2 regions of the Vibrio sp. THAF64 genome follow, and region 1 is predicted to be linked to the other one. Evidence: predicted binding sites of a transcription regulator. Region 1 holds the regulator's gene; the other holds the start of a gene.
What was found. The regulator PurR, encoded in region 1, represses purine synthesis genes. The targets are predictions, from matches to a motif close to TNANGNAAACGTTTNCNTNA.
Positions count from the first base shown of each region.

Region 2: metK (methionine adenosyltransferase) is a predicted target of PurR. The motif match lies at 4,861-4,880, and genes of this name have one in related genera.

Region 1 covers NZ_CP045355.1:2,416,097-2,431,645, forward strand. The annotation lists gene FIU99_RS11045 (coniferyl aldehyde dehydrogenase) at 1-167, opposite strand, end outside; gene FIU99_RS11050 (AraC family transcriptional regulator) at 343-1,392, shown strand; gene mukB (chromosome partition protein MukB) at 1,422-5,882, opposite strand; gene mukE (chromosome partition protein MukE) at 5,879-6,607, opposite strand; gene mukF (chromosome partition protein MukF) at 6,588-7,925, opposite strand; gene cmoM (tRNA uridine 5-oxyacetic acid(34) methyltransferase CmoM) at 7,928-8,719, opposite strand; gene elyC (envelope biogenesis factor ElyC) at 8,834-9,637, shown strand; gene torR (two-component system response regulator TorR) at 9,690-10,403, opposite strand; gene torD (molecular chaperone TorD) at 10,641-11,288, shown strand; gene purR (HTH-type transcriptional repressor PurR) at 11,505-12,512, shown strand; cyclic di-GMP riboswitch class I at 12,658-12,744, shown strand; gene FIU99_RS11095 (TfoX/Sxy family DNA transformation protein) at 12,931-13,524, shown strand; gene FIU99_RS11100 (TVP38/TMEM64 family protein) at 13,664-14,359, shown strand; gene FIU99_RS11105 (DUF2007 domain-containing protein) at 14,356-14,667, shown strand; gene FIU99_RS11110 (alpha/beta fold hydrolase) at 14,664-15,467, opposite strand.
Region 2 covers NZ_CP045355.1:3,079,692-3,095,240, reverse strand. The annotation lists gene gshB (glutathione synthase) at 1-285, opposite strand, end outside; gene rsmE (16S rRNA (uracil(1498)-N(3))-methyltransferase) at 299-1,030, opposite strand; gene endA (deoxyribonuclease I) at 1,139-1,843, opposite strand; gene FIU99_RS14300 (SprT family zinc-dependent metalloprotease) at 1,923-2,420, opposite strand; gene FIU99_RS14295 (DUF2189 domain-containing protein) at 2,486-3,280, opposite strand; gene metK (methionine adenosyltransferase) at 3,559-4,713, opposite strand; gene tkt (transketolase) at 5,035-7,029, shown strand; gene epd (erythrose-4-phosphate dehydrogenase) at 7,163-8,197, shown strand; gene FIU99_RS14275 (phosphoglycerate kinase) at 8,378-9,538, shown strand; gene fbaA (class II fructose-bisphosphate aldolase) at 9,694-10,770, shown strand; gene mscS (small-conductance mechanosensitive channel MscS) at 11,113-11,979, shown strand; gene FIU99_RS14260 (YbaK/EbsC family protein) at 12,009-12,491, opposite strand; gene FIU99_RS14255 (LysE/ArgO family amino acid transporter) at 12,496-13,125, opposite strand; gene FIU99_RS14250 (LysR family transcriptional regulator ArgP) at 13,237-14,133, shown strand; gene FIU99_RS14245 (oxidative stress defense protein) at 14,230-14,922, shown strand; gene FIU99_RS14240 (diguanylate cyclase) at 15,053-15,549, shown strand, end outside.

The DNA of each region.
Region 1 (15,549 bases):
AACTGTTGCTTAAGTGCTCTTAAGCGTTGCTTCCTGACGCTCAAACTTGGCAATGGTTCATTTTGGTATGCCAATTGAAGCTCATTGAACCAAGTTGTCAGCTCACTTACTGAAGCGTCAGACGCCAGTGTATCGCTGTCGGCTAAGTGTGTTGCCATCGTATTCATCTAAGTGACCTCGCATGTCCCAATACCTTATTACAACATTTTGCTAACATGACGCACAGGTGGTAGAGAGACATAAAGCGGTGAAATTCGGACACAAATAACAGATCTAAAGACATCCTTAGGCTATAAAGTATCCTCAAGCTGACAATGTGTAAGGGAAAGGGAAGAAAGGAAAATGGAGTATAGTGCGGTTTATGAACCCGATATGCAGGCTTTTGGTATCCTAGATGTACAGCTGTTAACTAGATATCTGGAGCATCAGATTCCAGTCGAAGATCTGCTTAAAGGCAGTGGTATATCACTTGCGGAACTCTACTCTCCAGACACACATATCACCCTCGCTCAGAAGCTAATCATTTTTAGTAATGCGACAAACCTGTCAAACGAGCCTGCTCTGGGTTTAAAAATAGGTCAACAAGCGCGTTTCAGTGACTTTGGTGTTCTTGGTTATGCGGCTTTTAGCAGCAGCACGCTACTCGATGCCTTGCTACTTGGCTTCAAATATCTGCGTCTTGCCGGCCCCGTACTAAGAAAGAAAATGTGGATTGAACAAAATCACGGTTATTTTCGCGCAGAGCAACTTATCGAGCTCGATTCGCTGCTTCCTTTTTGCTGCGAGTACTGGTTTGCTACCATTCAGAATCTGTGTGAAGAGGTAATGCAACAACCATTTCCTTCCCATGTACTTAAGTTTCCTTACCCGAAGCCAGAGTATGGAGACTTATATAACGAGCTGTTTCGCTGCCAAATTGAATTTGATAGCCAAGAGCTGGAATGGGAATTTGACGCTAGCCAATTACACAACCCTCTGCCGTCAGCGAACGCAATGACGCTACAGATGTGCTTAAAGTCCTGTGACGAGATGTTGGCTAAAGTGAGCAGTACGCCAAATTTGAAAGAAAAAATCACTCAGATATTCATTGAGCGGCCTGGTCGCTACCCCTCGATTGAAGCGCTCTCTTCTGAGCTAGGAATGTCATCTCGTACATTACGTCGCCACCTCAAGGCCGAACAAACGGGCTATCAACAAATATTGGATCACGTCCGCTTCCACCTCGCAAAATATTACCTTGTTTCAACAGGTTTAAATATCGAAGAAATTTCTGAGCGGGTAGGCTTCTCAGACAGTGCAAATTTCCGCCATGCGTTTCGCAAATGGAATGGCTGCTCACCGAAAGCGTTTCGTAACCAAGCCGCTGACGCTAAACAAAAAAATACCCGCTAACTCAGCGGGTATTTTCTATCAGCTTGTCTTTATAGCTCTTCAATCAGTTCTTGAGCTTCTGACTTGTCTTGCTCAGCTTGTCCAAAGCCTCTTAGACCAACCACATGAACATGCTCATGGTCTTTAAATACTTTACGCACTAGCTTGTAAGTGGTGCCCTTCTCTGGGCTGATGTTTTCTGGTGCCGCAATCAACAATTGCATATCCAGACGGTCACACAGTTCAAACAGAGTCGAAATCGACTTAGCATCCAAACGCGCAGCCTCATCGAGGAACAACAGTCGACAAGGAACAATGTCTTTACTGCGTAAACGACGAGATTCTTCTTCCCAGCTCTGAACAACCATCAGAAGAATCGACTGACCCGTACCGATCGCTTCACCCGTAGACAATGCACCAGATTCCGCTTGTAACCAACCATCTGAACCGCGGCAGACTTCAACACTCAGCTCTAGGTAGTTGCGGTAGTCCAGCAGCTCTTCTCCCAGAACTTGCGGGCTGCGTTGCCCCATATCAATATGTGGGTTAACGCGCTGGAACAATTTCGCCATCGCCTCTGAGAAGGTATAGCGAGAGGTCTCAAACAAGTCTTTGTGCTGCTCTTGCTGTGAAGCTAGACCATGAAGCAAAATTTCGTGGCTTTCACGAATCTTCACATTCAAACGAACACCTTTTACCTGACCAAAGGCAATGTTCGACAAGCCTTGGTTTAGCATACGGATGCGGTTTTGCTCACGCTGAATCGTTTTCTTGATGATGCTAGCGACAGATTCAGAACTAATCGCAAGACGATTTTCACGTTGCGTCAGTTCTTCGGTCAATCGCGCCAGCTCCACTTCCATCTCTTCAATGGCCTCAACCGGGTCATCGGTATGGATGATATCCTGACGAATGCGTTCACGCAGATGCTGGTACACTGCGATATAGAACAATACCTTACGCTCAGGGCGTGCATTGTCTTCCGACAGACGCAGGGCATCACGTAAGTCATCGTTATCTGCCACCGCCAGACGTAACGCACCCAACGATTTATCCGACATCGAGCGTAGTTCATCCGCTGACATATAAGCAAGCTCACGTTTATGCAGACGACGTTCGACATCGTTTTCACGTGCTAAGCGCAGTACTGAGCACCAACCTGCTTTCGCTGCAACCACAAAGGTGCGCAGCTCAATGTACTCTTTCTGAACCTTCTTAAGACGTTTTGCCAGACCTTTCATTTCCAGCTCAGTCGACGTGATGGTACGCTCGTATTCACTCTTACGACTGCGTGACGTATGCAGACGTTCCTGCAGTTCATCTCGACGACGCATGGCGCGCTCTTGTGCGCCTTCGTCTGCAGTAACACCGAACTCTTGAAGCTCTTGCTTAAATTCTTGAACCGTTTCCTGCTTAGCCTGATGAGAACTCTTCAATGAAGCCAAGACTTGGTTGTACTGGTTCATCTGACCTTGAGATTGCTTCAGTTCGTCACGAGAACGTGTACGGTGCCTCTCCACTTCAACAAGCTTAGCTTTAAGCTGTTCACTCAGCTCGCTGCTCTTGTTGAGCAAGTCCACAGAGTCAGAATAAGCAAAGTGATGGCGACGTTCCACCAAGTCAGACAATGCAAAGATCTGCTTCTTAAGTTCCTGTAACTGAATATCCGCTGCCTTATATTCAGCTTCTAACGCATCGAATTGCTCAGGGTCGGCTTCAAGCGCTGAGGCGATTTTTTCCAGTTCAGCGACTGTTTTCGCGTGGCTGCTCAAAAATGCTTTCGCTTCAGACAGTTGAACGATTTTTTCTTCAAGCTCTTCGAAACGTAGTGTCAGTGAATCATCTTCAATCAGCGCCATCATTGGTGCTAACTTATCCAGCGATGACAACGCCTGCTTACTCGTTAACAACTGAGAACGTTGCTGCTGCTCTTTGGCATCCAAATCTGCCAGTACTCGTGACACTTGGTTGCGCTTCTCGCGAGCCACTGTCAGCGATTGCTCTGGATCCGCTTCAAAAGCAACCTGAATGTGCTTAGCAACGAAGTTGTTGAATGCCTGATATAGACGCTGAAGTTTTTGCGAATCGAACGCAGCTTTCGCATGCTGTTCAACCACTTCTTCTCGCTCATTACGTAGCAGCTCTAAACGTTGTTCACGCGCAGCACGTCCAAACAGAGGAATTTCTGGGAAGCGTGAGTAACGCATCTGGCGATCGTTCATGCGAACACAAACCGCCCCTTCCAGTTCTTCAGCATCAAATGAGCTGTCATCAAAGGCATCGATATCGCCTTCAATGATGTAAAGGTCTTCAGGACAATCGTCCAGCTCAATCAGCTTTTCTTCAATACCCGTTAAGTCAGACACCACAATCGCATGACGAGATGGACCGTACATCGCACTGAAATAAGGCGCATCGCCAATGGTGATATCGTCATAGATCTCTGAAAGCAGCACACCACCTAATGTATCAGCCAAGCCTTTCAGACGAGGATCATTGGAGCCACCCGGTGATGCTAACCGTTCAATTTCATTCTCTAAATGAGCACGGCGCTCAGCGAGCTTTTCTTTCGCCAATGACTGCTGCTTTTCTTGCTCCAGTACCACTTGCATGTGGGACATAACAGCCTGGCTGTCATACAGATCAGCACCACTTTGCTCTTTGAGCGTTTCCAACGCGTCGTGAGCTGCAATCCAAGTTGGCGCAATGGCTTCAAGCTTTTTGATTTCGCTAGCAGAATCCTGCTCTAAGCGACGCTGTTCGCTGCGCTGCTCACGTACCTCTTCCTGAGCCATCTCAAGCGATTCAACCTGCATAGCGTGACGTTCACGCTCCTGCTCAAAGGTTAACTCATCAACGAGCTCTGCATGATGTTGCTTCTGATACGCGTCGACTAACTCACAGGCCTGACGCTGTTGATTGAGATTACGTTCTAGATCTCTGTGCTGCGCTCGCCATTGTTGTTCATTTTGTGCAATTTGCTCAGCATCTCGCGCTTGACGAATCGACTCCTTTGCAACTTCAGCAGCATTTTTACGCTCCACTGAGTCGCCAGCAATCTTACGAACCAAGGTAAGCGCCGTCTCAAACTGCTCAACGGCAGCTGAAGACATATCCAGTTTGTGTTTCACCGACAGCAAAGCTGCCGTGCTTTCTGATTCCTGATTTTTCAGCTCAGAGACCAAGGAGTGTGCGCGCTCAGCAGTAAGGTCCTCATCCCCCAGCAAGGTTTTGGCTTTCTCAAGCGCTTGAACTGCTTGTTGGTATTGAAGTGCGCGGGTTTGCTGAACGTCCAACGCTTGCTGATAATCCGCTAACTGAGTCTTAAGGCTATCTACCTCTTCTTCTGCAACCGTCGCTTGCTCTTCCATCATCAGAACACGTTCTTGCGCTTCTTCAACGACCATCAACTGTTCTTCAAGTCGTTCGCTGAGCTCTTCAAGATCTTCTTGGTAGCGCTCGATCTTTTCCTGCTGACGCAACGCATTCTGGACAAGCTGTAAGTGGTCGGAAGCCGCTTGATAGTCTTGCTCTAAAGCCGACTCGGACTCCACCAGCAGTTCAAGCTCTTCTTGAACGCGATTAAGTAAATTGTTTTGCTCAACCAGTGTTTCACGTGAGCCAAACAATTCTGAGCGCAGAGATAGAGTCTGCTCAAGCTTGTTACGACGATCGTTTGCATGGCGCATGTAGTCAGCCGCCACGTAATTTGTCGATTCGGTGATCAGATGTTTAAACAGGTCTCGATCTGCTTGAGTGGTTTTGATCGCTTCAAGCGTCATGCGGTTTTCACGCAACGCCGATTCCATGTCTTGAAAAGCTTTCTTTACTCCGCCATTCTGAGGCAGTAGGTAATCGCGTAATGAGCGGGTAATCGCACTCGAAATACCACCGTACAGCGACGCCTCAATCAAGCGATAGAACTTAGAACGGTCACTGGAGTTACGCAATTTCTTAGGAATCACGCCAAATTCAAACATTTGTGCGTGGTATTCGACAATTGAATTGAAAGTCTTAAGCTGAACACCTTCGTGTTGCGCGACTGACTCTTTGATTGCGTTGATCTGACGAACACGCGCCTGAGTCGCAGAAACACTTTCAATCAGAATATCCGTCGGCTTCACACTGCTTGGCAGCCCTTGAATCACGAACGGTTTGATATCCACTTTCTTATCACGACCCGCGACCTGCTGCAGCTTAACCGCAAACAGTAAGCGCTGATTACGTGAATTCACAACATCCAATGCCGCATAACACGCACCTGGCTGCAATTTACCGTAGAGGCCTTTGTCACGTGAAGACTGGCTACTGCCCGCCTCGGTCGTATTTCGGAAATGCAGCAGCGTCTGGTCAGGTATCAAGGCTGTAATGAATGCCGCCATTGTGGTTGATTTACCTGCACCATTACCCCCGGATAACGTGGTAACTAAGCCATCAATGTCAAAGGTTCGTGCAAAGAAGCCGTTCCAGTTGACCATGGTCAGCGATTGATATTTACCTCTTTCAATCATGCTTCACCTTCTTCTAATTTTTCTGATTGAGATGACTCATCACCTTGTTCTGATTCTGCCAGTAAGCTGCCTTGGCTTGGCTCTTTGGTATGCACAACTGCTTCACCATCACGGATCAAGCGTAACTGCGCTTCACGCATGTCGTCGCCCACACGGACATCAGCACCAAAGCGGAATACCGATTCACTGATACTGAATTTACCGGTTTCGCCAATGTTGATGATCATGCCCAGACGGCGTAAACGACGCAGAGAAGTGCGAACTTTTTCAAACAGTTTTTCTTTATCTAAATCTGAACCAGTCGCACGGTTGGTGACCAGCTTCATCAGCTTTTTCTCATCAGATAAAGCCAACAGCTCTTCATACAGTTCCTGATTGGTAAAGATTCCCTCGTGAGCTAGACGCTCTGGGCTTAGGTAGAGGAAACACAAGACCTTGCCCACCAGCATGTCGAGCTCAGACAGCACACTGCGGTTAATCAGAGACGTAGAGCGAGGGCGAAGGTAGAAGAAACCTTCTGGTGCTTTGACCAACTCAGTGTTGTAGCGTTGGTAAAATGAAGAAAGCTCAACTTCAAAGTCAGACAGCAACGCGTGATTGTCGAGATCTTCGGTAGAAATATGACGTCCGGCACGAAGCATGCTGTCTAGCGCCGGGAAAAGTGGATTTGAAATCGCTTTTGCCAGATTTTCTGACATGTAATCATTAGTATCGGTCGATGACATTTGCTTGTACCTTTGCTCCGTATTCGTTAATTGCCTGCCAGTCTGGCTGAATCGCTTGATAATCCGATTCGGAGTAACCCAGACGTACTGCTTGATCAATGACGATACGAGCTAAATCGAAATGATGAGTGCGCGGATGCTGTGCTAGATAGTCGCGTAATACAGCTCCAAGATGGATAGCTGTACCCTGCTCTTTATGTACTTTGAGCATGTCACCTATGCGCTCAGAAAGCTCATCATTCACTTGTTGGAATTCTTCATACTCCACTTCCAGAGGCACTTGTCCGGTCACTTCGTCATCTCGAAGAACCAGTGCTTCATCGCGGAGATCGACTAACCTTTCTGCATCGGCATAAGTGAGATACCAAGGTGTGTCGAAGTAGTCTTTGACTGACTGACGCAAACGCGTGCTGAAGGCACGGTTCTTATCCATGTCAATTGCGGTGCGGATAAACTTATGGACGTGTCTGTCGTATCCAATCCATAAATCAATCGCTTGTTGGCCCCAGCTTGTGATGCGATCTAGTTTCATCTGTAAGCCAAACAAGGCCTCCTCAATAAATTCCAGTTCATCTTGTCCGTAAACAATTTCCTGAATATCAAGGATTTGAGTTTGTAGCTCGTCGCTGGCTGCTTGCAATGTATCTTGCAACTCACGCAAGGTGCTAGACGTTTCAGATAACAACTCTTCACAGTTGTTGATCGCTTCACGCCAATCTTTGTTCAGTAGCTCAGCAATCTGCACTTTGACGGACTGTTGCTGCTCATCCATAACACGTTGGTTGAGATCAATTTGATCGAATATCTCACCCACGGAATATTTGAGCACGCCATAAACGTTCTTTTTCCAGTGCCCCGGCGTCCCGCCTTGCTGAGCAGATTCAATCGCTTTCGCCATTTCATCCGCCACCATCGACAACTGAATTGAGAGGCGTAACTTAGAAAACTCACGATGGCGAACATAATAGTCCGTAATTCCAATCGCGAGCGGCGACAAGCGATAAATACTTGCGCCATCATTCACTTCACTGGTAAAGCGGCTAATCAGCCTCTGCTTTACCATCTCATTAATCGCGTTGTTAGCCCGAAAAGCCGACGCTTCTCCGGTATCCTCAAATAATCGAGTGACGATAGTAAATGCGTCGTGCAATTCACCTTCACCCAATTCTTCATCAAACCTCTCATTGCTAAGGACTGCAATAGCGATGAGAAATGCGAGACGTTCAGTCGGCAGGTTTAATGAGAAATCGTGCTGCTTTACCCAGCCAACCAATTCATCAATGGGTTGCTCAGCAGCGTTGAGAGTCATCTCACTCATTATTATTCCTGTTCTTCTTTCTTTTTGGCCCATACATGTATGTATCGGCCTAGCGAGAGGTAGGGCTCTTGTCGACACAGCTGTCGCTCAAGTGCCACCACATCTTCTGTCTTATAGTCGCCCATGTATTCTCTGTTTCCGATGTAATCACTAAAACAGCGAATACCAGCTTTGCCACAGATTTCAAAGCCAGCGTCCTCGATCCACTTGTAGACCTCTTCTGGTTTAAGCCCTTTCTGCGGCTGTAACTTAAATCGTTTTCGATGCGGCATACCCTCTAATACATGAGGAATGTTGCCACATACGACATTCTTGTAGACCAGACCATGATGGTTGTAGAACATGATGGAAGCTGCGCCCCCCGGTTTCACCTGCTCAAGCACCGTTTCTAAAGCGGGTTTCGGGTCTGCCAACCACTCCATCACAGCATGGAACATGGCCACATCAACGGGCTGCTCCAGATGCTCTGCAATGTTCTGAACTGGCGAATGAATCAAGCGATACTGCTCAAGCAAGCCATTTTTTTCAATATCCTGCTTGGCTAGTTGCAGCATTTCCAAAGATAGATCACATAAAGCGACGCGATGTCCGAGTTTAGCCAGCTTTTGCGACATTTGTGCTAAACCACCGCCAGCATCCAGCACATCGAGGCTTTTCCTGCTACCATTAACCGCACAAAGTAGTTGTTCAAGTTCTTCCCAAACAATGACTTGGCGTATCTCTCCTTTATCGGAGCCGTAGATGTTTTTTGCAAATTTGTGGGCAATATCGTCGAAATTGCGGTCTTCAGTCACGGCGGCTTAGGTTATCATGTCGAATCGTGCTGCTATTCTGTCATAAGAAAGGCAGATATAAAGAGGGATTCTCTTAAATTAAAATCAATTGGTGTTTTTTCGGACTATTTAAGTATGTTTGAGCTGAAAAAAGTGGTGTCATCCCTTTTAATGCCTTTGCCAGCAATGCTGATCATCGGTTTTTTAGGTCTGATGCTGATTATGTTTACAAGGAAGCAAAAAACAGGCTGTTTTGTTGTTCTATTCTCTTTCATTGGCATTTTTCTCATTGCATTCCAGCCAGTTTCATCTCGTCTCCTGATGCCACTTGAGCGTCAGTATTCTGCATTTTTTCCTGTCGATGAGACGATCGACTACGTTATGGTCTTGGGCAGTGGTCATGTGGTGGATGATAAAATTCCGCCCACTTCTGAGCTTAGTCGCACCGGCCTGATGCGATTGGCAGAAGGTATTCGCATTATGCGCATCTATCCGGGGTCTAAATTGATCCTGTCTGGGTACGCCGGAGGGTCTGAAGTCAGTAACGCACGTATGATGGCGAAAGTGGCTCTAGCTCTGGGGGTTTCAAAATCCGATATTATTTTGCTCGAAACCGCAAAAGATACGTGGGAAGAGGCAAGGCAAGCGGCGGCATTTGTTAAACGCAAAAAGTTGGTTGTGGTGACATCAGCCAGCCATATGAAGCGCGCGCTGAATGAATTCCATTCTGCGGGCCTTAAACCTTACCCTGCTCCGACTAACTATTTGGCGCACGATAAGGTGACACAGGCTTGGGCAAAATACGCACCGAAGGCAGTCTATCTAGAGCAAACAGAGCGCTATTGGCACGAAACATTAGGCCGTATCTGGCAATCTCTGCGTGACTGGGCATCCGATTACGAAGAGAAAGCAATACAAGCTTCCGATAGTAATGTTTAATTAAAAAAATACCGAGGGCATGCCTCGGTATTTTTTTGCTTGTCTGTTTAGGTCAATCACCCGCAAACATGTACCCTTCACCATGGACGGTAACAAAGATTTGTGGGTTCTTGGGGTCAAATTCCATCTTAGCGCGCATGCGTCGAATTAACACATCAATAGTACGATCATTAGGTGCATCGACTCTGTGACTAATCATATTAAGGATACGTTCACGGCTCAGTACTTGATTCGGGTATGAGGAAAGAGCTACTAACAGCTCGTATTCTGCTTTGGTCAGTTTCACGGGCTCGCCATTTTTACTCAGAGCGCGACGCTGAACATCGAAAGTCCATTCCGCAAAACGTACCACATTACCTTCATTTTTATGCTGCTCATTGACGTCGATGGCATTGCGAGCAGCGGCAATTCGCCACAATAGGTTTTTAACACGAACAAGCAGTTCACGAAGTTCGAACGGTTTGGTTACATAATCGTCTGCGCCCATTTCTAGACCTACGATTTTATCAATGCTATCCGTGCGTCCTGTTACCAGGATAATTCCAATATCCGACTGACTGCGAAGTTCGCGAGTGAGCATCAACCCATCTTCACCAGGAAGATTGATATCAAGCATCACTAAGTCAATCGCATGATTTTGTAGCGTGTCGCGCATTTGCTCGCCGCTTTCGGCTTCGCTGACCTGATAACCTTCATTTTGAAAGTACCCAACCAACTTGCTGCGAGTCACTGCGTCATCTTCAACTACTAATACGTGATAGCTCATTTACACCACTTAATTACACTTGGAATTGTCTTCACTTGTATTCTATTCATAATCAGTAACAATTCTAGTCTTTGTCCGCTTACTATCCAGAAACCTGAGTGTTTATTGATTCAAAACAAACCTAGTCTCTGGCGTTCATAACTTTCCATTTTTGCACTCAACCTGAAACAACCACCATTACCGCTATTCATTTTTATTCGTTAAACTAATAGGTAGAATTTTCAGGAGTCTGAACTAATGCAAGAAATCAAAGCATTCAACGAAAAACGTGCCGAAATATACTGGTGGCTGTCGAGCCTTTATGCCAAAGAGCTCACAGAAGATAACCTTCAGCAGTATCACTCAGCAGAGATCCGATCTTTCTTGACCGGACTTGGTGAAAACTCCCACCTTAAGCCAGCAATAGAGCGCGTAATTGACGCATTAAATCGACTGATGGATCGCGATGATGCACAACTGGAACTCGCCGCTGATTTCTGCGATTTGTTTCTAAAGTCAGATAAGGATTCCGCACTGCCTTACGCGTCAATGTACATTGGCAAGTCTGGCCTGCTCAATGATCAGCCTGCTACTGATATGGAAAAGCTGATGGCAGAGCATGGCATCGAGGTCGAAAAGGGTCTTAATGAACCAGCTGACCATATCGCTATTGAGCTCGATTTCCTTGGCAATCTGATCATCCGTTCTAATGAGTTAGAGCAAGACCGACATATGGAAGAAGCGTTTTCAGAGCAAGAGCAATTTATCCAGCAACAGCTCCTCAGCTGGATTCCACAATTTAGTAAAAAGTGTCAGGCGTTAGATGAGTTTGGATTTTATTCTGCAGTTTCATTGCTGTTGATCGCCTTTCTTGAGTTGGATTGTGCCTATCTGAAAGGCGAGTAACCATATAGTAATTGTGTGATACATAACTTATCACTGTTACGTTTTTTATTTGCTCTTCTGTTGTTTGCGGTCTAAAATCGTGACCGCAAACGATAAAAACGAATGAACTAGAGACAAACCGCTGAATACAGCGGTTTTTGTGTTTCTGATACTTTCTGCCAAATTATTCTACAATCTGAATATGCTTCCTGGCAGTCATCGACAGGACAGAACCTTATGGCCACTATAAAAGACGTGGCACGCTTAGCTGGCGTGTCTACTACAACCGTTTCTCACGTAATTAACAAAACTCGCTTTGTTGCTGAAGCGACTCAGGAAAAGGTAATGGAAGCCGTTACCGAACTGAATTACGCCCCCAGTGCTGTTGCCCGTAGCTTAAAGTGCAACAGTACACGCACCATTGGTATGCTTGTTACTCAATCTACCAATCTGTTCTTTTCTGAAGTCATCGATGGTGTTGAGAGCTACTGTTATCGTCAAGGCTACACTTTGATCTTGTGTAACACTGGTGGTATTTACGAAAAGCAACGCGACTACATTCGCATGCTGGCAGAAAAGCGTGTCGATGGCATTTTGGTTATGTGTTCTGACCTGACTGAAGAACTGAGCGAAATGCTGGACCGCCATAAAGACATCCCAAAAGTAGTTATGGACTGGGGCCCTGAGAGTTCTCAAGCCGATAAGATCATTGATAACTCAGAAGAAGGTGGCTACCTCGCGACGAAATACCTTATCGATAACGGTCACAAAGACATTGCTTGCTTAAGCGGACACTTTGAAAAGGCAGCTTGTCAGGAACGCATCCTAGGATTCCGTCGTGCAATGGATGAAGCGAATCTAACCGTGAAAGAAGATTGGATTCTTGAAGGTAACTTCGAATGTGATACTGCGGTATTAGCGGCAGACAAAATTGTCGCCATGGACGACAAGCCAACCGCAGTATTCTGCTTCAACGATACTATGGCACTTGGCTTAATGAGTCGTCTACAGCAGAAAGGTATTCGCGTACCTGAAGATATTTCTGTGATTGGTTACGATAACATTGAGCTTGCAGAGTACTTCTCACCACCGCTAACAACGGTTCACCAACCTAAACGTCGTGTTGGTAAAAACGCGTTTGAAATCCTTCTAGAGCGTATCAAGGACAAAGAACACGAAAAGCGTGTATTCGAAATGCACCCTGAAATTGTCGTGCGTGATACGGTGTACAACTTAAACAAATAGCATGCTCAATAGTCCGACTAATAACTCAATCTATTAGTCGGACATATCATTTTCACGCAATTTCCTTGAACCAAGATCACATTTGATCAATAGAGATGTGATACTTACCTCAAATTTTATTTATCCTTAAAATGTTCGACTAATGCCACGAACAGGGCAAACCACTTCGAAAGAGTGGGACGCAAAGCTTCCGGCCTGACTCAGGAGACTGAAAGGTAGCGGGGTTGCCGATGGGCAAAAATGCAAACGATCCGTATCGTTTAAAACAGTACACTGTAATTGTTATCTAGAGCTAAGTAACTAACGTGTGAGTTTTATTTCGGTATGACACCTTACTGACACTTTATCTGCATTATTTTGCTATTCTCTCGGACCTGAATTTGGTGGCGTATAATAATATACACCGAGATAACACAGCATGGATAAACCAATACTTAAAGACTCGATGCGGCTTTTTGATCAGCTTGGTCGTATAAAATCGCGTTCGATGTTCGGCGGATTCGGAATCTTCGCAGACGACACAATGTTCGCATTGGTGGTCAACGATAAGCTTCACATCCGCGCGGATGACAAACTGGCTAGTCAATTCAAATCTGAAGGCTTAGAACCCTACGTTTATAAAAAACGAGGTTTTCCGGTCGTTACCAAATATTTCGCTTTAACTGACGATGTGGCTTCCTGCCCAACTCGTGCTCTCGCCCTCGCACAAAGTGCATTGGCGATAGCTAAGAAAGAGAAAACGTCGCAGGCTAAAACACGACCAAATCGCCTCAAAGACCTACCGAACCTCCGTCTGGCAACAGAACGAATGCTAAAGAAAGCAGGTATCGATAGCGTTGAAAACCTTGAAGAGGCAGGTTCAGTAGAAGCGTTTAGGGCCATTCAGGCAACGCACTCTGCTGAGGTCTCTCTTGAATTGCTATGGGCGCTTGAAGGGGCGATTAACGGAAAACACTGGTCAGTGATTCCACCAGAGCGACGACAAGAGCTGGTCAACAAACTGAACAACTGATCGACAAAATTGATGAAAAGCCAACCACTCAGGTTGGCTTTTTTATTGTTTGTGAAATTTAATCTTTGCCAAACGGTTCTTATTTGTTAACAATTTTTATTGAGTCGAAAGCCTGAGACTCGAAACAGAGGAAGTCGTTATGAATAAGAAACTTGTGTTGGGTGTCCTGCTGGTTGGCCTGATCGTTTTTCTCGGTATTAACTTTGGTCAATACCTCACCTTAGAAAACGCGAAAGCCCAACAAATAGCGCTTTCTGAATACATCAATAACAACTTTGTGCTTGCAGCCGTTACTTATTTCTTGGCTTATGTCGCCATTACCGCCTTTTCGATCCCTGGTGCAGCGGTGGTCACTCTCCTCGGCGCAGCTTTGTTTGGTTTCTGGACCAGTCTACTACTTGTTTCTTTTGCCAGTACCATAGGTGCGACACTAGCCTTTTTGAGCAGTCGTTTCCTCTTGCGTGACTGGGTTCAGAGTAAGTTTGGTGACAAGCTGAATGCCATCAACCAAGGCGTTGAAAGAGACGGTGCTTTTTACTTGTTTTCATTGCGCCTGATCCCCGTGTTCCCGTTTTTCCTGATCAACCTTCTAATGGGTCTGACACCACTTTCAACAGCGAGATTTTATCTCGTTAGCCAGTTAGGTATGCTGCCAGGCACTGCGGTGTATCTGAATGCAGGTACACAATTGGCACAAATTGACAGCTTGTCAGGAATCGTATCTCCGTCTGTCTTAGCCTCATTCGCACTACTAGGGCTTTTCCCTGTCATTGCTAAATGGGTGATGGCAAAAATTAAAGGCGCGCCTCAAGCACAAAATGGGAGCCCTTCTTGAAGATATTCACCGCCAATAACCCACCAGAAGCTCACATTGTTTGCGAGCTTCTTAAATCAAACTGCATTCCATGTGAAGTGCGAGGAGAAGGTATGTTTGGCTTGCAGGGTGAAGTCCCTTTCGGTGAAAACTCCCAACCCTATATATGGCTTCTCGATAGCAAGATGTATAATCAAGCCAGCGCTATCATTGAACAATATATGCAGCAAACACTGGTTGGCTCGGAATGGCAATGTGAGGAATGCGGAGAAACTAACGAAGCACAATTCGCTATCTGCTGGCAGTGTGGTGCCGCTGGCCCTGCTTAGTTGGTAATGGCTTGTTGTTTAATGAAGGCAATAGAGTGTTGATTAAATTCTTCTGGACGCTCTACGTTGCACACGTGGCCACAATCGGGAATTTCCAGTAGCGTACTTTTCTGGTGCGCTGCGACCATTTCTTTGACCGGGCGAATAAACATGTAGTCCCTTTCCCCCATTAGATACAATGTAGGAATTGGTAATTCACGCTCTTTAAAGTATCGCATCATCGGATTCACATCAGCCGTGAGAATAAACCAACGTTTAAACTCTTTCTGGCATAGCTTCTTCGCTTCGCGGATAAACAGGTGGCGGGATTCTTTTTGTGTACGCTGTGGCATGACGATATAAGCAAATAAGCTGTACAACCACATATAAGGCACGATGTGCTTACACAAGTTACCCAGCTTCACCAAAACTTGTGAACGCGTGTTCAAACGCGTTACAGCGCCTCCTAGAACCATAGACTTAACCCGGCCAGTCGACATCTCTGCCAAGTTTCTTACGATAATGGTTCCTAAAGACATACCAACGAAATGCGCTGATGTAATCTTTAAATGGTCCAAAACCTTAAGAATATCCGCGGTAACCGCTTTGAATGTATAACGATTTGAGATCAACTCTTTGATGAAAGGGTTAGACTTACCGTGTCCACGAAGATCCACCAACAGTAAGTTAAAATGCTGTCGATAAGCTTTGATCTGCTTGAACCAGATAGATGAACTGCCACCTGCACCATGCACAAAAACCACCCACTCATTACTGGTTGGGTGCAAATATGTTTTATGGAAGAGAAGCGTTTCGCTCATATTCTCGCAATCAGTTAGGTCAATAATTTTGTGTCGGGCAGAGTATCACAAACTCTCTATCTTTTAAGTCAGCTTATGCCAA
Region 2 (15,549 bases), 660 kb from region 1:
ATACTCAGTATCGAACGGAGGATCTTTACGCATCAATACCGCATCAAGCTCTGACAGCTCAATAGTTTGCTCTGACTTAAACTGGAACCAGCCTGTTGGATCTTCTTTGAGTTCCACCACTTTGGTGTCTGCAACAGCGACACCTTGGTCTAAGTGCAGATCATGCATTTCCATGTAGTGGATTTCGTAGCCGCGGCGCTGCGCTTCAAGCATCATGGCAAAGCTAGAGTCTTTCTTGATGTTGATGGACTCGATAGGGTCCATCACGATACCTAATTTGATCATGGTTTTTCTCCGTTTAACCAAGGTCGCCAAAGCGAACTTGAAGGGCAGTAATTGCGGTAAGAGCTGCTGTCTCTGTGCGTAATACGCGTGGGCCTAGCAGAGTCTCTTCAAATTGATATTCTCGGGTTTTCTCGATCTCTTCTGCGGACAAGCCACCTTCGGGGCCGATCAACAGGCGAACTTTCTCGACCGGAGCTGGCAGCGTATTGATTGAGTATTTTGCTCTGGGGTGAAGGTTGAGTTTAAGGCCATCATAATCTTCTGCACACCACTCATCTAACTGCATGATAGGGCGAATCTGCGGAACGATATTGCGTCCACTTTGCTCGCAAGCGCTGATGGCAACTTTCTGCCATTGGGCGAGCTTTTTCTCAAAACGTTTTTGATCTAGCTTGACGCCACAACGCTCAGAAATCAGTGGGGTAATGGTATTAACGCCCAGCTCTACGGACTTCTGAATGGTGAACTCCATCTTTTCCCCGCGAGAAATGACCTGACCTAAATGCAGGTCCAGTGGTGACTCGCTGCTGCGTTCAACACGTTCAGTGATATTCACCGTGACGGACTTTTTGCTGACTTCTTCAATTACGGCTGGAAACTCGGCCCCATAGCCATCAAAAAGCAACACTTCTTGTCCAACCTTCATCCGCAAGACTCTTCCTACATGGCCGGCTGCATCTTCGCTAAGCGCTAAACTGCCAAGTTGGGTTATAGGTTCAGGGTGATAAATTCGAGGAATTCGCATCAGCTTTGTATCCGGCCAGATAATTGAGAATGAACTCCTAACATGGATGCTTTATGCCTAAAAAACAAGGGGCAGGCTGTACATATCGCTACAATTCATAAGGGGCAATTACAGAGCCTGACATGCCTTGAAAACGAAAGGGTTATGATTGCCCTGAATCTTGAAGATTCGACGCTCACGTTCACATTCCCATGTGTCGACAGGATAGAGTTTATTCCAAGCTGTCATGAGTTGGCTTTGTTGCTTCGATAGCTTGAATCCATATTCCTGACTCATGTACAGATAGGTTCGGGCAATGGAACCTCTGGCGCGGTCTGGTGGCATGACTCTCCGTTGCTTAAAGTTGACCTGCATTTCGCATTGGCCATACGTCACGCCATCCATCCCATTCCACTGGCTGAAGTTGTAATTCGAGCGATCGCCGTTTACTTCACCGATAGCGGGGGTGAGGTTATGTAGATCGGCTTCCATTGAACGAAATACGGTGTCATTTTTGGTGCAGTTTTTTCGTCCTCCAGACTGCCAACATTGTCGTTGGTGGCCAAACTGCCAAGCGGGAACAACATGCTCCCATTCGATTCTTGAAGCACGTTTTTGCTGTTTTCTCACGGCGTAACCACATGACTTTAAATCGGGAATACCTTTCTTTCCCTGCCAGGTGATATCACATCCACAGTAAAAGCTGGTGGGGTGATCGGAATATATCTTTAGTGCTTCTTTCTTGGCTTTCGAAAATGAAGAGGGAGGCGCAGAGAGCACCTGAAATGAACTAATAAGTACAGTGAAGTAAACAAAAAATGCACGAAGTTTCATGTCGATAAGTATTAGAAAAGTATGACTTATCGCAGTCTAGCATGCATTTGTCAGTGAAACTTATTAATGGCTCACTGAGTTATGAGAGCTGCTTACCCGTAAACACAAGGGTTTGCTGACAGCTCTGGCATCGGTAGCTGCTTTGATGACGCAGGACTTTATTGTGACGTCTGATAGTCAGTGGGTAGAGCTGGCACCCACAGCGGTACTCGAAGGTTTTCCCTTGTACGGAAGTAATTTCAAAACTGTGCGTAGTACGAGCAGGGACGCCAAATACGCTTTCCATGATCGATTGCCATTCTTTACCGTGAGGTCTGACTCGACCATAGACCTGATAAGTGATCAAATGTGCGATTTCATGCGGGATGACTTCATCGAAAAACGCTTGCTGATTTTCGGTAAATAAAACGGGATTGAGGCGAATCTCATTGAGTTGGAGGTAGGCTTTGCCCGCCGCTTTACCTCTCAGTTTGTAGCTGATAGAAGGGAAAGAAAATGAGCGCTGAAAAGCATGTTGAGCCGTTACGATATAGCGAGCGACCACTTGTTGTGCGCGATAGCTAAGCTCTGTATCCAAATTCATCTCCAAAAAATTCGCCCCTTAGACAAGGGGCGAATCATATACCGGATTAGACGTTGGTGCTAATGGTGCTTTTTCTTGATGGTTTCATGATAAGCGTGCCAAGTACCGTAGCCAAGAATTGGCATAGTAAACAACATGCCGATTCCGTAAGTCGCAAAGCCAATTAAGATACCGCCACAGATCACGGCTGCCCATACTATCATCGCTGGAATATTTGATTTGACGGCGTTAAAGCTGGTAAACACAGCGGTCATCATATCAACGCGTCGCTCCATCATAAGTGGGATGGAGAAAGCAGAAATACTAAACACAATTGCAGCCAGTACCATGCCGACCAAAGAGCCGATAACAAGGAATGGAAGGAAATCTGTTATTGGGGCGCCCTGAACCGAAGGGTATAACGCATGAAGTAACGCAGCGATACGCATCCAGAAAATCATACACACGGCGAGCATGACAGCAAACGCCCATTGTGATGAAGAGTTACGCCCAATGGCTTTCATTGAGTGAAGTAAGCTGGCGTGATGGCCCTTTTCCCGCTCCCAACTGGCATCATAAAGCCCTAGCGCTAAGAAGGGACCAATTAGCATATAGACGACTAAACTTGGCATGACGACTAAGTGTGTGCCTTGCCATTGAACTAGCAGCACAATACCAATAGCTGCCGCCATGAAACACAAACCGTAAAAGGCACTGATCAACGGCATACGCACAAAGTCGTGCAAGCCGAGTGACAGCCAATGAAACGGCGCGGATAAGCTGACATGATTGCACGGTATAGTACGTGCGTATTCGTTATCTGGGACTTCCTTTCGTTTGTCGTTGAAGTCTTGTGGATTCACCGTACGAGGCATACATCCTCCTTGATCGACTCTGTAATAAGTCACCCATAGATTCATGGGTGGCGTCTTGGAACTCGATGCCCGGCTTTGCGACTGCCCTAATAAGCTGCGCATCTGACTTGGTCTGTTAAAAAGCAATTTTTGGCGAAGAATTATCCTTTTAACATATTGTTAACTATTGACCCCATGACAAAAAAATACAAATTTGTTGTTTGATTTTTGCGCACAAAAACAAAGGGCTTCTGGTTACCCAGAAGCCCTTGAATAGCAAATTAGTGCGGTAATTTAAATTACTTAAGACCAGCGAAGTCGCGCAGAAGTGCAGCTTTATCAGTCGCTTCCCATGGGAATTCTTCACGACCGAAGTGGCCGTATGCTGCTGTTTTCTTGTAGATTGGCTGAAGTAGGTTCAACATTTCTTGTAGGCCGTATGGACGTAGATCGAAGTGTTGGCGTACCGCTTCAACAATGATGTCTTGAGATACTTTTTCAGTACCAAATGTTTCCACCATGATAGATGTTGGATCTGCAACACCGATTGCGTAAGAAAGCTGAATCTCACAACGGTCAGCAAGGCCAGCCGCAACGATGTTTTTCGCAACGTAACGTGCAGCGTAAGCAGCAGAGCGGTCAACTTTTGAAGGATCTTTACCTGAGAATGCACCACCACCGTGACGAGCAGCACCACCGTATGTATCAACGATGATCTTACGACCTGTCAGACCACAGTCACCCATTGGGCCACCGATAACAAAACGGCCAGTTGGGTTGATGAAGAAGTTAGTGTCTTTGTTTAGCCACTCTGATGGTAGAACTGGCTTGATGATCTCTTCCATAACCGCTTCGCGTAGGTCTGGCGTAGAGATTGAGTCACAATGCTGAGTCGAAAGAACGACAGCGTCGATACCAACGATTTTTCCTTGGTCGTACTGGAACGTTACCTGTGATTTTGCATCAGGACGTAGCCAAGGTAGTGTGCCGTTTTTACGTACTTCTGCTTGTTTTTGAACAAGTAGGTGAGAATACGTAATTGGAGCTGGCATTAGTACGTCTGTCTCGTTAGTCGCGTAGCCGAACATGATGCCTTGGTCACCAGCACCTTGCTCTTTTGGATCCGCTTTATCAACGCCTTGGTTGATATCTGGAGACTGTTTACCAATGGTGTTCAGTACCGCACAAGAATCGGCATCAAAACCCATGTCAGAGTGAACGTAACCGATATCACGAACGGTTTGGCGAGTTAACTCTTCGATATCTACCCATGCTGATGTAGTGATTTCACCACCAACCATCACCATGCCAGTTTTTACGTACGTTTCACACGCAACACGCGCTTTTGGATCTTGCTCGATGATTGCGTCTAGAACTGCATCAGAAATTTGGTCTGCGATTTTATCTGGATGACCTTCTGATACCGACTCAGAAGTAAACAGGTGTTTAGCCATGAGAGCTCCACTTTTAATTCAAGGAAGTGCTCCATTATTAACGGCGGAACACTAAGAAATAATACTGATATCTGTAGGTGTTTCTACATCTAGACGTCTATTCTAATTTTCATAGCTCGAATTACAAGCTCTTTTTTAATTTAATACATATCCAAACGTTTGCTTCTAAAGAGTTAAATATTACTAACTTGGATAGAAATGGCAGAAAATAAGCGAGAATCCCCTGTATTCAGACTGTAAAACGTTTGCACAGCTTAGGCGCCTTTGAGAGAATAATCGCCCATCAAAATTAGTTTTCGCTTAACGCACTCAGGAGCAGACATGTCTTCCCGCAAACATCTAGCTAATGCTATCCGTGCCCTTAGCATGGACGGCGTACAACAAGCCAACTCTGGTCATCCAGGCGCACCTATGGGTATGGCTGACATCGCTGAAGTTCTTTGGCGCTCTCACCTAAACCACAATCCAGCAAACCCAGAATGGGCTGACCGCGACCGTTTCGTGCTATCAAATGGCCACGGCTCAATGCTGATTTACTCTCTGCTTCACCTTGCGGGTTACGAGCTGTCTATTGATGACCTGAAAAACTTCCGTCAACTGCACTCTAAGACACCAGGTCACCCAGAGTACGGTTACGCACCGGGTATCGAAACGACGACTGGCCCACTAGGTCAAGGTATCACTAACGCGGTAGGTATGGCGCTGGCTGAGAAAACTCTAGCAGCACAATTCAACAAAGAAGGCCACGACATCGTTGACCACTTCACTTATGCATTCATGGGTGACGGCTGTCTGATGGAAGGTATCTCTCACGAAGCCTGTTCTCTAGCAGGTACGCTAGGCCTTGGTAAACTAATCGCTTTCTGGGATGACAACGGTATTTCTATTGATGGTGAAGTGGAAGGTTGGTTCTCTGACGATACACCTAAGCGTTTCGAAGCGTACGGCTGGCACGTAATTCCAGCAGTAGACGGTCACGATCCAGAAGCGATCAATGCAGCGATTATCGCTGCGAAAGCGGACTCACGTCCTACGCTAATCTGTACTAAGACCATCATCGGTTTTGGTTCTCCAAATAAATCTGGTTCACACGACTGTCACGGTGCTCCACTAGGCGCTGACGAAATTGCAGCAACTCGTAAAGCGCTAGGTTGGGAACACGGTCCTTTTGAAATCCCAGCTGACGTTTACGCTGAGTGGGATGCAAAAGAAGCAGGCGCAGCGAAAGAAGCAGCGTGGAATGCGAAGTTTGACGCATACGCTGCAGCTTACCCTGCAGAAGCCGCAGAGCTTAAGCGTCGTCTAAACGGTGAATTGCCAGCTGAGTGGGAAGAGAAAGCAACACAAATCATTGCTGACCTTCAAGCAAACCCTGCAAACATCGCATCACGTAAAGCGTCTCAAAACGCACTTGAAGCGTTTGGTCAAATGCTACCTGAATTCCTAGGTGGCTCTGCTGACCTTGCCCCTTCTAACCTAACTATGTGGTCTGGTTCTAAGTCTATTTCAGCTGAAGATGCGTCAGGTAACTACATCCACTACGGTGTTCGTGAGTTCGGTATGACGGCTATCATGAACGGTATCGCACTACACGGTGGTTTCGTACCATACGGTGCAACTTTCCTAATGTTCATGGAGTACGCGCGTAACGCTATGCGTATGGCGGCTCTGATGAAAGTGCAGAACATTCAGGTTTACACGCACGACTCTATCGGCCTTGGCGAAGACGGCCCAACTCACCAACCGGTTGAGCAAATGGCTTCTCTACGCCTGACGCCAAACATGAGCACATGGCGCCCATGTGACCAAGTGGAATCAGCAGTGGCTTGGAAACTGGCTATCGAACGTAAAGATGCACCAACTTCACTTATCTTCTCTCGTCAAAACCTTGCACAGCAAGAGCGTGACGCTGAGCAAGTGGCGAACATTGCTAAGGGTGGTTACATCCTGAAAGATTGCGCAGGCAAGCCAGAGCTAATCCTTATCGCAACAGGCTCTGAAGTTGAGCTAGCAGTGAACGCAGCGGCTGAACTGACTGCTGAAGGCAAGCAAGTACGCGTTGTTTCAATGCCATCAACGGACGCATTCGACAAGCAAGATGCAGCTTACCGTGAAGCGGTTCTGCCATCTGACGTGACAGCTCGTATCGCGGTAGAAGCAGGTATTGCTGACTTCTGGTACAAGTACGTTGGTTTCGACGGCCGTATCATCGGTATGACCACCTTCGGTGAATCTGCACCAGCAGGTGAGCTATTCAAGATGTTTGGTTTCACAACTGAAAACGTTGTGAACACAGCGAAAGAGCTTTTAGCTTAATTGTTAATTGCTTTGAAAGCCGGGTCCTTGTGACTCGGCTTTTTTGTTTTTACCCGATACGATGAACTAGATGCGATTTATAAATCTATCAGGTAGTATTTGTGACACGAAAAAGATGTAGAGCGATGGAATCATGCTAAAAGTTGCGATCAACGGATTTGGACGTATTGGACGTAATGTTTTGCGGGCAGTATATGAAAGTGGCAAAAGCCAAGATATCAAGGTGGTAGCCGTTAATGAGCTGGCGCAGCCCGATGCGATGGCACACTTGCTTCAATACGATACTAGCCACGGTCGATTTGGTAAGAAGATTACTAACGATCAGGAGCATATTTACGTTCACCATGAGAGCGGAGAATTTGATTCCATCCGTATTCTTCATCTGGCAGAAATCGATCTTCTACCATGGCGAGATCTGGAAGTGGATCTGGTGTTGGACTGTACCGGTGTGTTTGGCTCTCAAGCTGATGGCCAAGAACACATCAAAGCGGGAGCGAAGAAAGTCCTGTTTTCTCACCCGGGCGCCAGCGATCTCGACAATACCATTATCTACGGCGTTAACCACGATACACTAACAGCAGATCACAATGTGGTATCCAATGGTTCGTGTACAACCAATTGTATCGTCCCTATTATCAAAGCTCTTGATGAAGCCTTTGGTATCGATTCAGGTACTATCACTACTATCCATTCTTCGATGAATGATCAGCAGGTCATCGACGCCTACCATTCTGATCTCAGACGTACTCGTGCAGCCAGCCAATCGATCATACCCGTAGACACTAAGTTGCATAAAGGTATTGAAAGAATCTTCCCGAAATTTTCTAACAAATTTGAAGCAATTTCAGTACGAGTACCTACTGTAAACGTCACAGCCATGGATTTAAGCGTCACAATTAATACAAATGTGAAAGTTAATGACGTAAATCAAACCATTGTTAACGCTTCTCAGTGTACATTACAGGGCATTGTTGACTATACTGAAGCTCCGCTCGTTTCCATCGATTTTAATCATGATCCTCATAGTGCGATCGTCGATGGCACGCAAACCCGAGTTAGTAATGGCCATTTGGTTAAGATGTTGGTTTGGTGTGATAACGAATGGGGATTTGCGAATCGTATGTTAGATACGGCACTCGCAATGCAAGCCGCTCCCCGTCAAGTTTGACGCTGTAATGCCACTTTTTTAGTGGGTATGCAGATTAGCGGCGATGGAGAAATGTTTATTTCTAGCCTTGAAATAAATAATGATAAACTCCATATCTAAATCAGTTTGAAGAATTATTGGGCTTGGCAGGGTCGCCGGGTCTTAAAAACTTTACTTTTTGAATATTTGAGAGGACACATCATGTCTGTAATCAAGATGACTGACCTGGATCTAGCAGGTAAACGTGTATTTATCCGTGCGGACCTAAACGTACCTGTAAAAGAAGGCAAAGTAACTTCTGATGCACGTATCCTAGCATCTCTACCAACTATCAAGCACTGCCTAGAAGCTGGTGCTAAAGTTATGGTTACTTCTCACCTAGGTCGTCCTACTGAAGGTGAATACGCAGAAGAGTTCTCTCTACAACCTGTTGTTAACTACCTAAACGACGCCCTAGATTGCGAAGTTAAACTAGCTAAAGATTATCTAGATGGCCTAGAGCTAAACACAGGTGAGCTAGTTGTTCTTGAAAACGTTCGCTTTAACAAAGGCGAGAAGAAGAATGAAGAAGAGCTATCTAAGAAATACGCTGCACTTTGTGACATCTTCGTAATGGATGCATTTGGTACGGCTCACCGTGCACAAGCATCTACTCACGGTGTTGGTATGAACGCGCCAGTAGCGTGTGCTGGCCCTCTACTAGCAGCTGAACTGGAAGCACTAGGTAAAGCAATGGACAACCCAGAGCGTCCACTAGTTGCTATCGTTGGTGGTTCTAAAGTTTCTACTAAGCTAACGGTTCTAGAGTCTCTGTCTAAAGTTGCTGACCAACTTGTTGTTGGTGGTGGTATCGCGAACACATTTATCGCTGCAGATGGCCACAACGTAGGTAAGTCTCTATACGAAGCAGACCTAGTTGAAACGGCTCAAAAGCTAATGAAAGAGTGCTCTATCCCAGTTGCGACTGACGTTGCATGTGCCAAAGCATTCGATGAAAACGCAGAAGCTGAAATCAAGCACGTTTCAGAAGTGGCTGACGATGACATGATCTTCGACCTTGGTCCAGAATCAACAGCGGCTCTAGCTGAAATCATCGGCAACGCGAAAACTATCCTATGGAACGGTCCTGTAGGTGTATTTGAGTTCAAGAACTTCGAAGCGGGTACAAAAGGTATCTCTGAAGCAATCGCTGAGTCTGCAGGTTTCTCTGTAGCAGGTGGCGGTGACACGCTAGCAGCTATCGATAAGTTTGGTATTAAAGCTGACGTATCTTACATCTCTACTGGTGGCGGTGCATTCCTTGAATTCGTGGAAGGCAAAGTACTACCAGCAGTTGCGATGCTTGAAGAGCGCGCTAAGTAATTAAACGAAAGCGGGGGAATGATTCTCCCGCTTTGTTGTTTGCTGCAAGTCACATTGTTCTTTGCTAGAATGACGCACGTTGTGAGCAAACGTTTGCAAGAATTTAAACTTAACAAGTTTTATTTTTAAAACGACAGATAAATAGGATTACATCCATGTCTAAGATCTTCGATTTCGTAAAACCAGGTGTTATCTCTGGTGATGACGTACAGAAAGTTTTTGAAGTAGCAAAAGAGAACAACTTTGCTCTTCCGGCAGTAAACGTTGTAGGTACTGACTCAGTAAACGCAGTACTTGAAGCAGCAGCTAAAGTGAAAGCTCCAGTTGTTGTTCAGTTCTCTAACGGTGGCGCAGCTTTCTTCGCTGGTAAAGGCATTAAACTTGAAGGTCAAGGTGCACAAATCCTTGGCGCTGTAGCAGGTGCTAAATACGTTCACGCAGTTGCTGAATCTTACGGTGTTCCAGTAATCCTACACACTGACCACGCAGCTAAGAAACTACTACCATGGATCGACGGTCTTCTAGACGCTGGTGAAGAGTTCTTCGCACAAACTGGTAAGCCACTATTCTCTTCTCACATGATCGACCTTTCAGAAGAGTCTCTAGAAGAAAACATCGAAATCTGTGCTAAGTACCTTGAGCGCATGGCTAAGATGGACATGACTCTAGAAATCGAACTAGGTTGTACTGGTGGTGAAGAAGACGGCGTTGATAACTCTGACATGGACGCTTCTGAGCTTTACACTTCACCTGAAGATGTTGCTTACGCATACGAGAAACTAAACGCTGTTTCACATCGTTTCACTATCGCAGCTTCTTTCGGTAACGTACACGGTGTATATAAGCCAGGTAACGTAGTTCTAACTCCAACAATCCTACGTGATTCTCAAGCATACTGTGCTGAGAAGTTCGGTATTGCTCCTAACGCTCTAAACTTCGTATTCCACGGTGGTTCAGGTTCTACTGAAGCTGAAATCCAAGAGTCTATCGGCTACGGTGTTATCAAGATGAACATCGATACTGATACTCAGTGGGCAACTTGGGATGGTATCCGTAAGTATGAAGCTGAGAACCGTGATTACCTACAAGGTCAAATCGGTAACCCAACTGGTGAAGATGCGCCAAACAAGAAGTACTACGACCCACGTGTATGGCTACGTGCAGGTCAGTCTTCAATGGTAACTCGCCTAGAGAAAGCGTTCGCTGACCTAAACGCAGTAGACGTACTATAATTCTCCTGAATTCAGTACTCTGTTAAGTTTGCAAAACCCGCTCAATGAGCGGGTTTTTTTGTGCCTGGTGTATTTGTTTTATGAATGGGCTATTCCTCACCTAAAAGGGTGGCGAAAATGAAAACCATTGCGTAATCTGTAACGAGCCGATATCAGTTTTTTCTGATAACTCTTTGTTTTTGCGTTCTTTGCATAAACGTCACTTTATGAATCGTCAAAATTGATATATCGTGCCAAAAATCTGACATAGTTTCAGGTTATCTATGGAGACGACATCGTCTATCAATCATAAAAAAGTCGTGTGATTTATAGGATCGCCACACATTTTAGAGGGTATACATTATGGCAGGAGAATCGGTGGAGATTGAAACTCCATTAGTGGATGGTCTAGCGCAGGCTGAATCGTGGATTACCAATAATTCTGATTTGTTGATCCAGTATGGTGTGAATGTCCTTTCAGCCATTCTAATTCTATTCATCGGTAACATCTTCGTTAAGATGGTGGCGAACAGTGTCGCCAAGATGCTGAAAAAGAAAAATATGGATAAAGCGGTTATTGAGTTTATCCATGGTTTAGTACGCTACTTATTGTTTGTGATTGTACTGATTGCGGCATTGAGCCGGATTGGGGTGCAAACCGCGTCTGTTGTGGCTGTTATCGGTGCGGCAGGCTTAGCGGTTGGTTTAGCGTTGCAAGGGTCACTGTCAAACTTTGCAGCGGGCGTGCTGATTGTTGCTTTCCGTCCGTTTAAATCTGGCGATTACGTCGAAATTGGTGGCGTAGCAGGCAGTGTGGAGTCTATCCAAATCTTCCAAACGGTTCTGACGACTCCGGATAACAAGATGGTTGTCGTGCCAAATGGTAGCGTTATCGGCGGTCCTATCACGAATTATTCTCGTCATGAAACTCGTCGCATCGACTTGATGATCGGTGTGTCTTACAGTGCGGATCTGCAGAAAACCAAAGCGCTTTTAACCAAGATCTGTGAATCTGACGAGCGTATCCTTAAAGATCCGGCGGTTCAGGTTGGCGTGCATACGCTGGCGGATTCTTCAGTTAATTTTGTAGTGCGCCCATGGGTTAAGACATCTGATTACTGGGGAGTGTACTTCGATCTAATGCAAGCGATTAAAGAAGGCTTAGATAATGAAGGCATTGAAATTCCATTCCCGCAAATGGATGTTCACCTCAACAAGGTTGAATCCTGATCGGAAAAGCGAGGCCTAGCCTCGCTTTTTTACATCTCAATTACCGAGTTGGGAATAGCTTGCAATAGTTTGGGCAAGGAAGAGCCTGCAATGCCTATGGTCAGTTCAGGGTGACCGGGTGTGTAGAGGATTTCCGAATGCTGGTATAAGGCACGTTCCACGACAATCTCAATATGTTCAGGTATACCGAAAGGACAAACAGCGCCGGGAACACAGCCCAGCAGCGTTATCATTTCTTCATCGCTGCAAATGGAAGGTCGTTTCCCCAGCACTTGCTTCATGGCTTTACTATCAAGGCGTGCATCTTTGTGGGTCAGATACAGCACATGCCCGCCCCCTTTCAGTTTCAGAAACAGACTCTTGCTATGGGTACCCGTCCATCCAAGCTGCTCAGCGACACGCACATCAGTGGCGAAATCGAGAATAGGTTCATGACGCCATTCTTTAAAGCTAACTTCAAGCTGTTGAAGAAGATCTATGTTGTACTGATAGATTTGCTCTAATCGTTCCATGTAATTATCCGTGTTTATTTACCAGTTCGTTTATTAGCATCAAGGCAATCGTGAACATCATTATAGCGACCACAATATCAATCCCTTGTTTTACTCTTGGTCTTGATAAGGTTGGGCCAAGCTTCGCAGCACCGATCGACAAGGTGTAAAACCAAACAAAAGAGGCCATGATCGTACCTAATGCAAACGAAATTCGATCTTGTCCTTCAAACTGTCCGCCAATGGAGCCGAGGATCACCACAGTATCAAGGTAGAGGTGAGGGTTAAGCACGGTAACTGCCAGAGCCCCGAGAATCACAGCTCGACGACCACGTTCTACGACTTGACGCTTGGACTCAGACGCCTTATTCGTTTGCACGGCGCTTTTGAGTGACAGTAAGCCATAGAAGGTCAGAAAGGCAATACCGCCTAAAGTGACAACCGTGAGCAGGGTTTCATTTTGTGACAAGACTGCACCACCACCAAATATGCCTAGCGAGATAAAAATGACATCGAGAACGCTACAGATGGTGGCGGTCGTCAAGTGATGATTTCTCTTAATACCTTGGTTGAGAACATAGGCATTTTGCGCCCCAATCGGAATAATCATGCTGGCACCTAGCCCAAAGCCCTGTAATAACACCCATAGATTCACGTTTTTCTCTCCAGTGAATTGCGAATATGAGCGTTGAGAATAGAGTCAGTATCTTGATAAGTATAATTAATGATTTTAATCTATTATCAGTTTTGCTTATTTGGTGGCGCTATGCGTGGGTTGGATTACAAATGGATAGAGGCTTTGGAGTCAGTAGTGACTCAAGGCAGCTTTGAACGTGCAGCTGAGGCGCTCTACATCTCGCAGTCTGCGGTTTCGCAACGTATAAAGCAGTTGGAAAAGTTTCTCGCCCAGCCCGTGCTTATTCGCGAGCAACCACCTAGAGCGACCATGGTGGGTAAAAAGCTGCTGGGCCTTTACCACAGGGTGCAATTGCTAGAAAGTGAGCTTGTACCTGAATTAACTAATAGTGATTCAGAGCGCCCGCTGGCGATTTCTATCGCCACCAATGCCGATAGCTTGGCGACTTGGCTGTTGCCCTCCTTACAGCAGGTACTGACAACACGGAACATTGAGCTGAGACTGGCGGTACTGAATGAAGTCAGGGCAATAGAAAAGCTCAAAAGTGGCGAGGTAACCGGTGCGATTAGCCTAGAATCTCGGCCTATTCCCGGCTGTCAGGCGGACTATTTAGGAAGAGTTGATTATGTTTGCGTGGCAAACCCGCAATTCGTCGAGCGTTATTTCCCCAATGGCGTGAACTATGAATCTCTACTTCAGGCCCCAGCAGTGGCGTACGATCAGCATGACGATCAACATCAGCTATTTTTGAAAGAGCATTTTAATATCTTGCCAGATAATGTCCGGACTCACCGCGTCGCCAGTTCTGAAGCGTTTGTCAAAATGGCTCTGGCAGGAGTCGCGTACTGTTTGATCCCAAGCTTTCAGATTCAAAAAGAGTTAGCGCAAGGGAGTTTAGTCGACATCTTGCCTGGGTTCTTGAGCTCATACCGCATCTATTGGCATCACTGGCAACTCGAATCGGGCGTATTGGAAGAAGTGACTCAATCTATTGTTAATTATGCGAGAAATGTGCTGTCGAGCTAGCACTTGGTTAAAGTTCTGTCAGAACATCGAACTAGACTCCTCATGCAGCATCTAAACGCTATGATGTATGTGATTAGTTAAATAAGGTGAACAATAATGAAGATAGTTTCTAGCCTGGCAATTGCCGTTTCAGGTCTGGTCAGTATTGGTGCATACGCTGATACGCCTAACTTCCCACACCTAGCTACGACCGGATATGGTGAAGTTGTTGCAAAGCCTGATATGGCGAAGTTTACGGTTCGTGTGGTCGAAACCACCATGACGGCAGAACAAGCCAAGCAGACAGTCGACAAAGTAGTGACAGACTTTCTGACTGAACTGAAAGAGCAGGGAATGAGTGCTGACAACATCACCAGTTCCAACCTTTATATCTCTCCTCAATACCATTACCCGAAAAATGGTAAACCTGAGCTAGTGGGTTACCGTGCTTCTCGCACCGTTAATGTTACTGTCGATGAATTGGCGAACTTGAATCAGTATCTGGATATTGCACTGAATTCGGGCATCAACCAGGTCGAAAACATTCAGCTTAAAGTGAAAGATCAGGCTAAATATCAGGAGCAAGCACGCCAAGCCGCCATCAAGGATGCCAATAGTAAAGCAGAGTCACTGGCCTCTGGTTTTGGTAAAGACATCAATGGTGTCTGGCGAATTGATTACAATATGCCGAGCAGCCAACCGGTACTGATGCGTTCAATGGCGATGGATGCAAAAACGGAATCCAACACCTATCAGGACTCGACAATCGTGATACGTGATCGAGTTGACGTCATTTACCAGTTAGATTAACCATAAAGAGCGCCTTTTTTAGTTGTAACTAAGGCGTTTTTATAAAATTGTCAATTGCCCGTAGGGTTATTCTTAACCACTTTTTTATTCGGTGATATACTGCCCCGCCTTCGATTTGGGAGCCGTGGCAGTGAGACAACGAAAAAACATCTTTTGGCACTTGTGTATTACCACAGTGGTGTTGGTGTCGATCGCGTTTGCTTACTATGCTCAGCAATACCAGAACCTTGAAGAAGAAACAGTAGAGTTAACGGCCAAACAGGCCATGCATCAACTCGCCTACAGTGAACGTGAATACCAGAGTGTTCGCAGCCAGCTTGTTTCTATCATCGAATTACTTTCCCACAGCCGAAGTCTTTACGATTATATTCTTTCTCCCAGCGCTAAAAATCGTGAGGTTGTTGAGGAAGTGTGGTCTTCAATGGCCATCAATCAGAAATGGTATAGCCAGATTCGCTTTATTGATAACGCGGGTAAAGAACAGTTGCGTCTCAACTATCTGCTGAGTGGTAATCGTGTTCAGGTGGCAGAGCAATTGCAGGATAAATCTCATCGCGGCTATTTCCGCTACGCCAAACTGCTTCAAGATGAACAAATCGGTGCGTGGGGTATAGATCTTGAAATGGA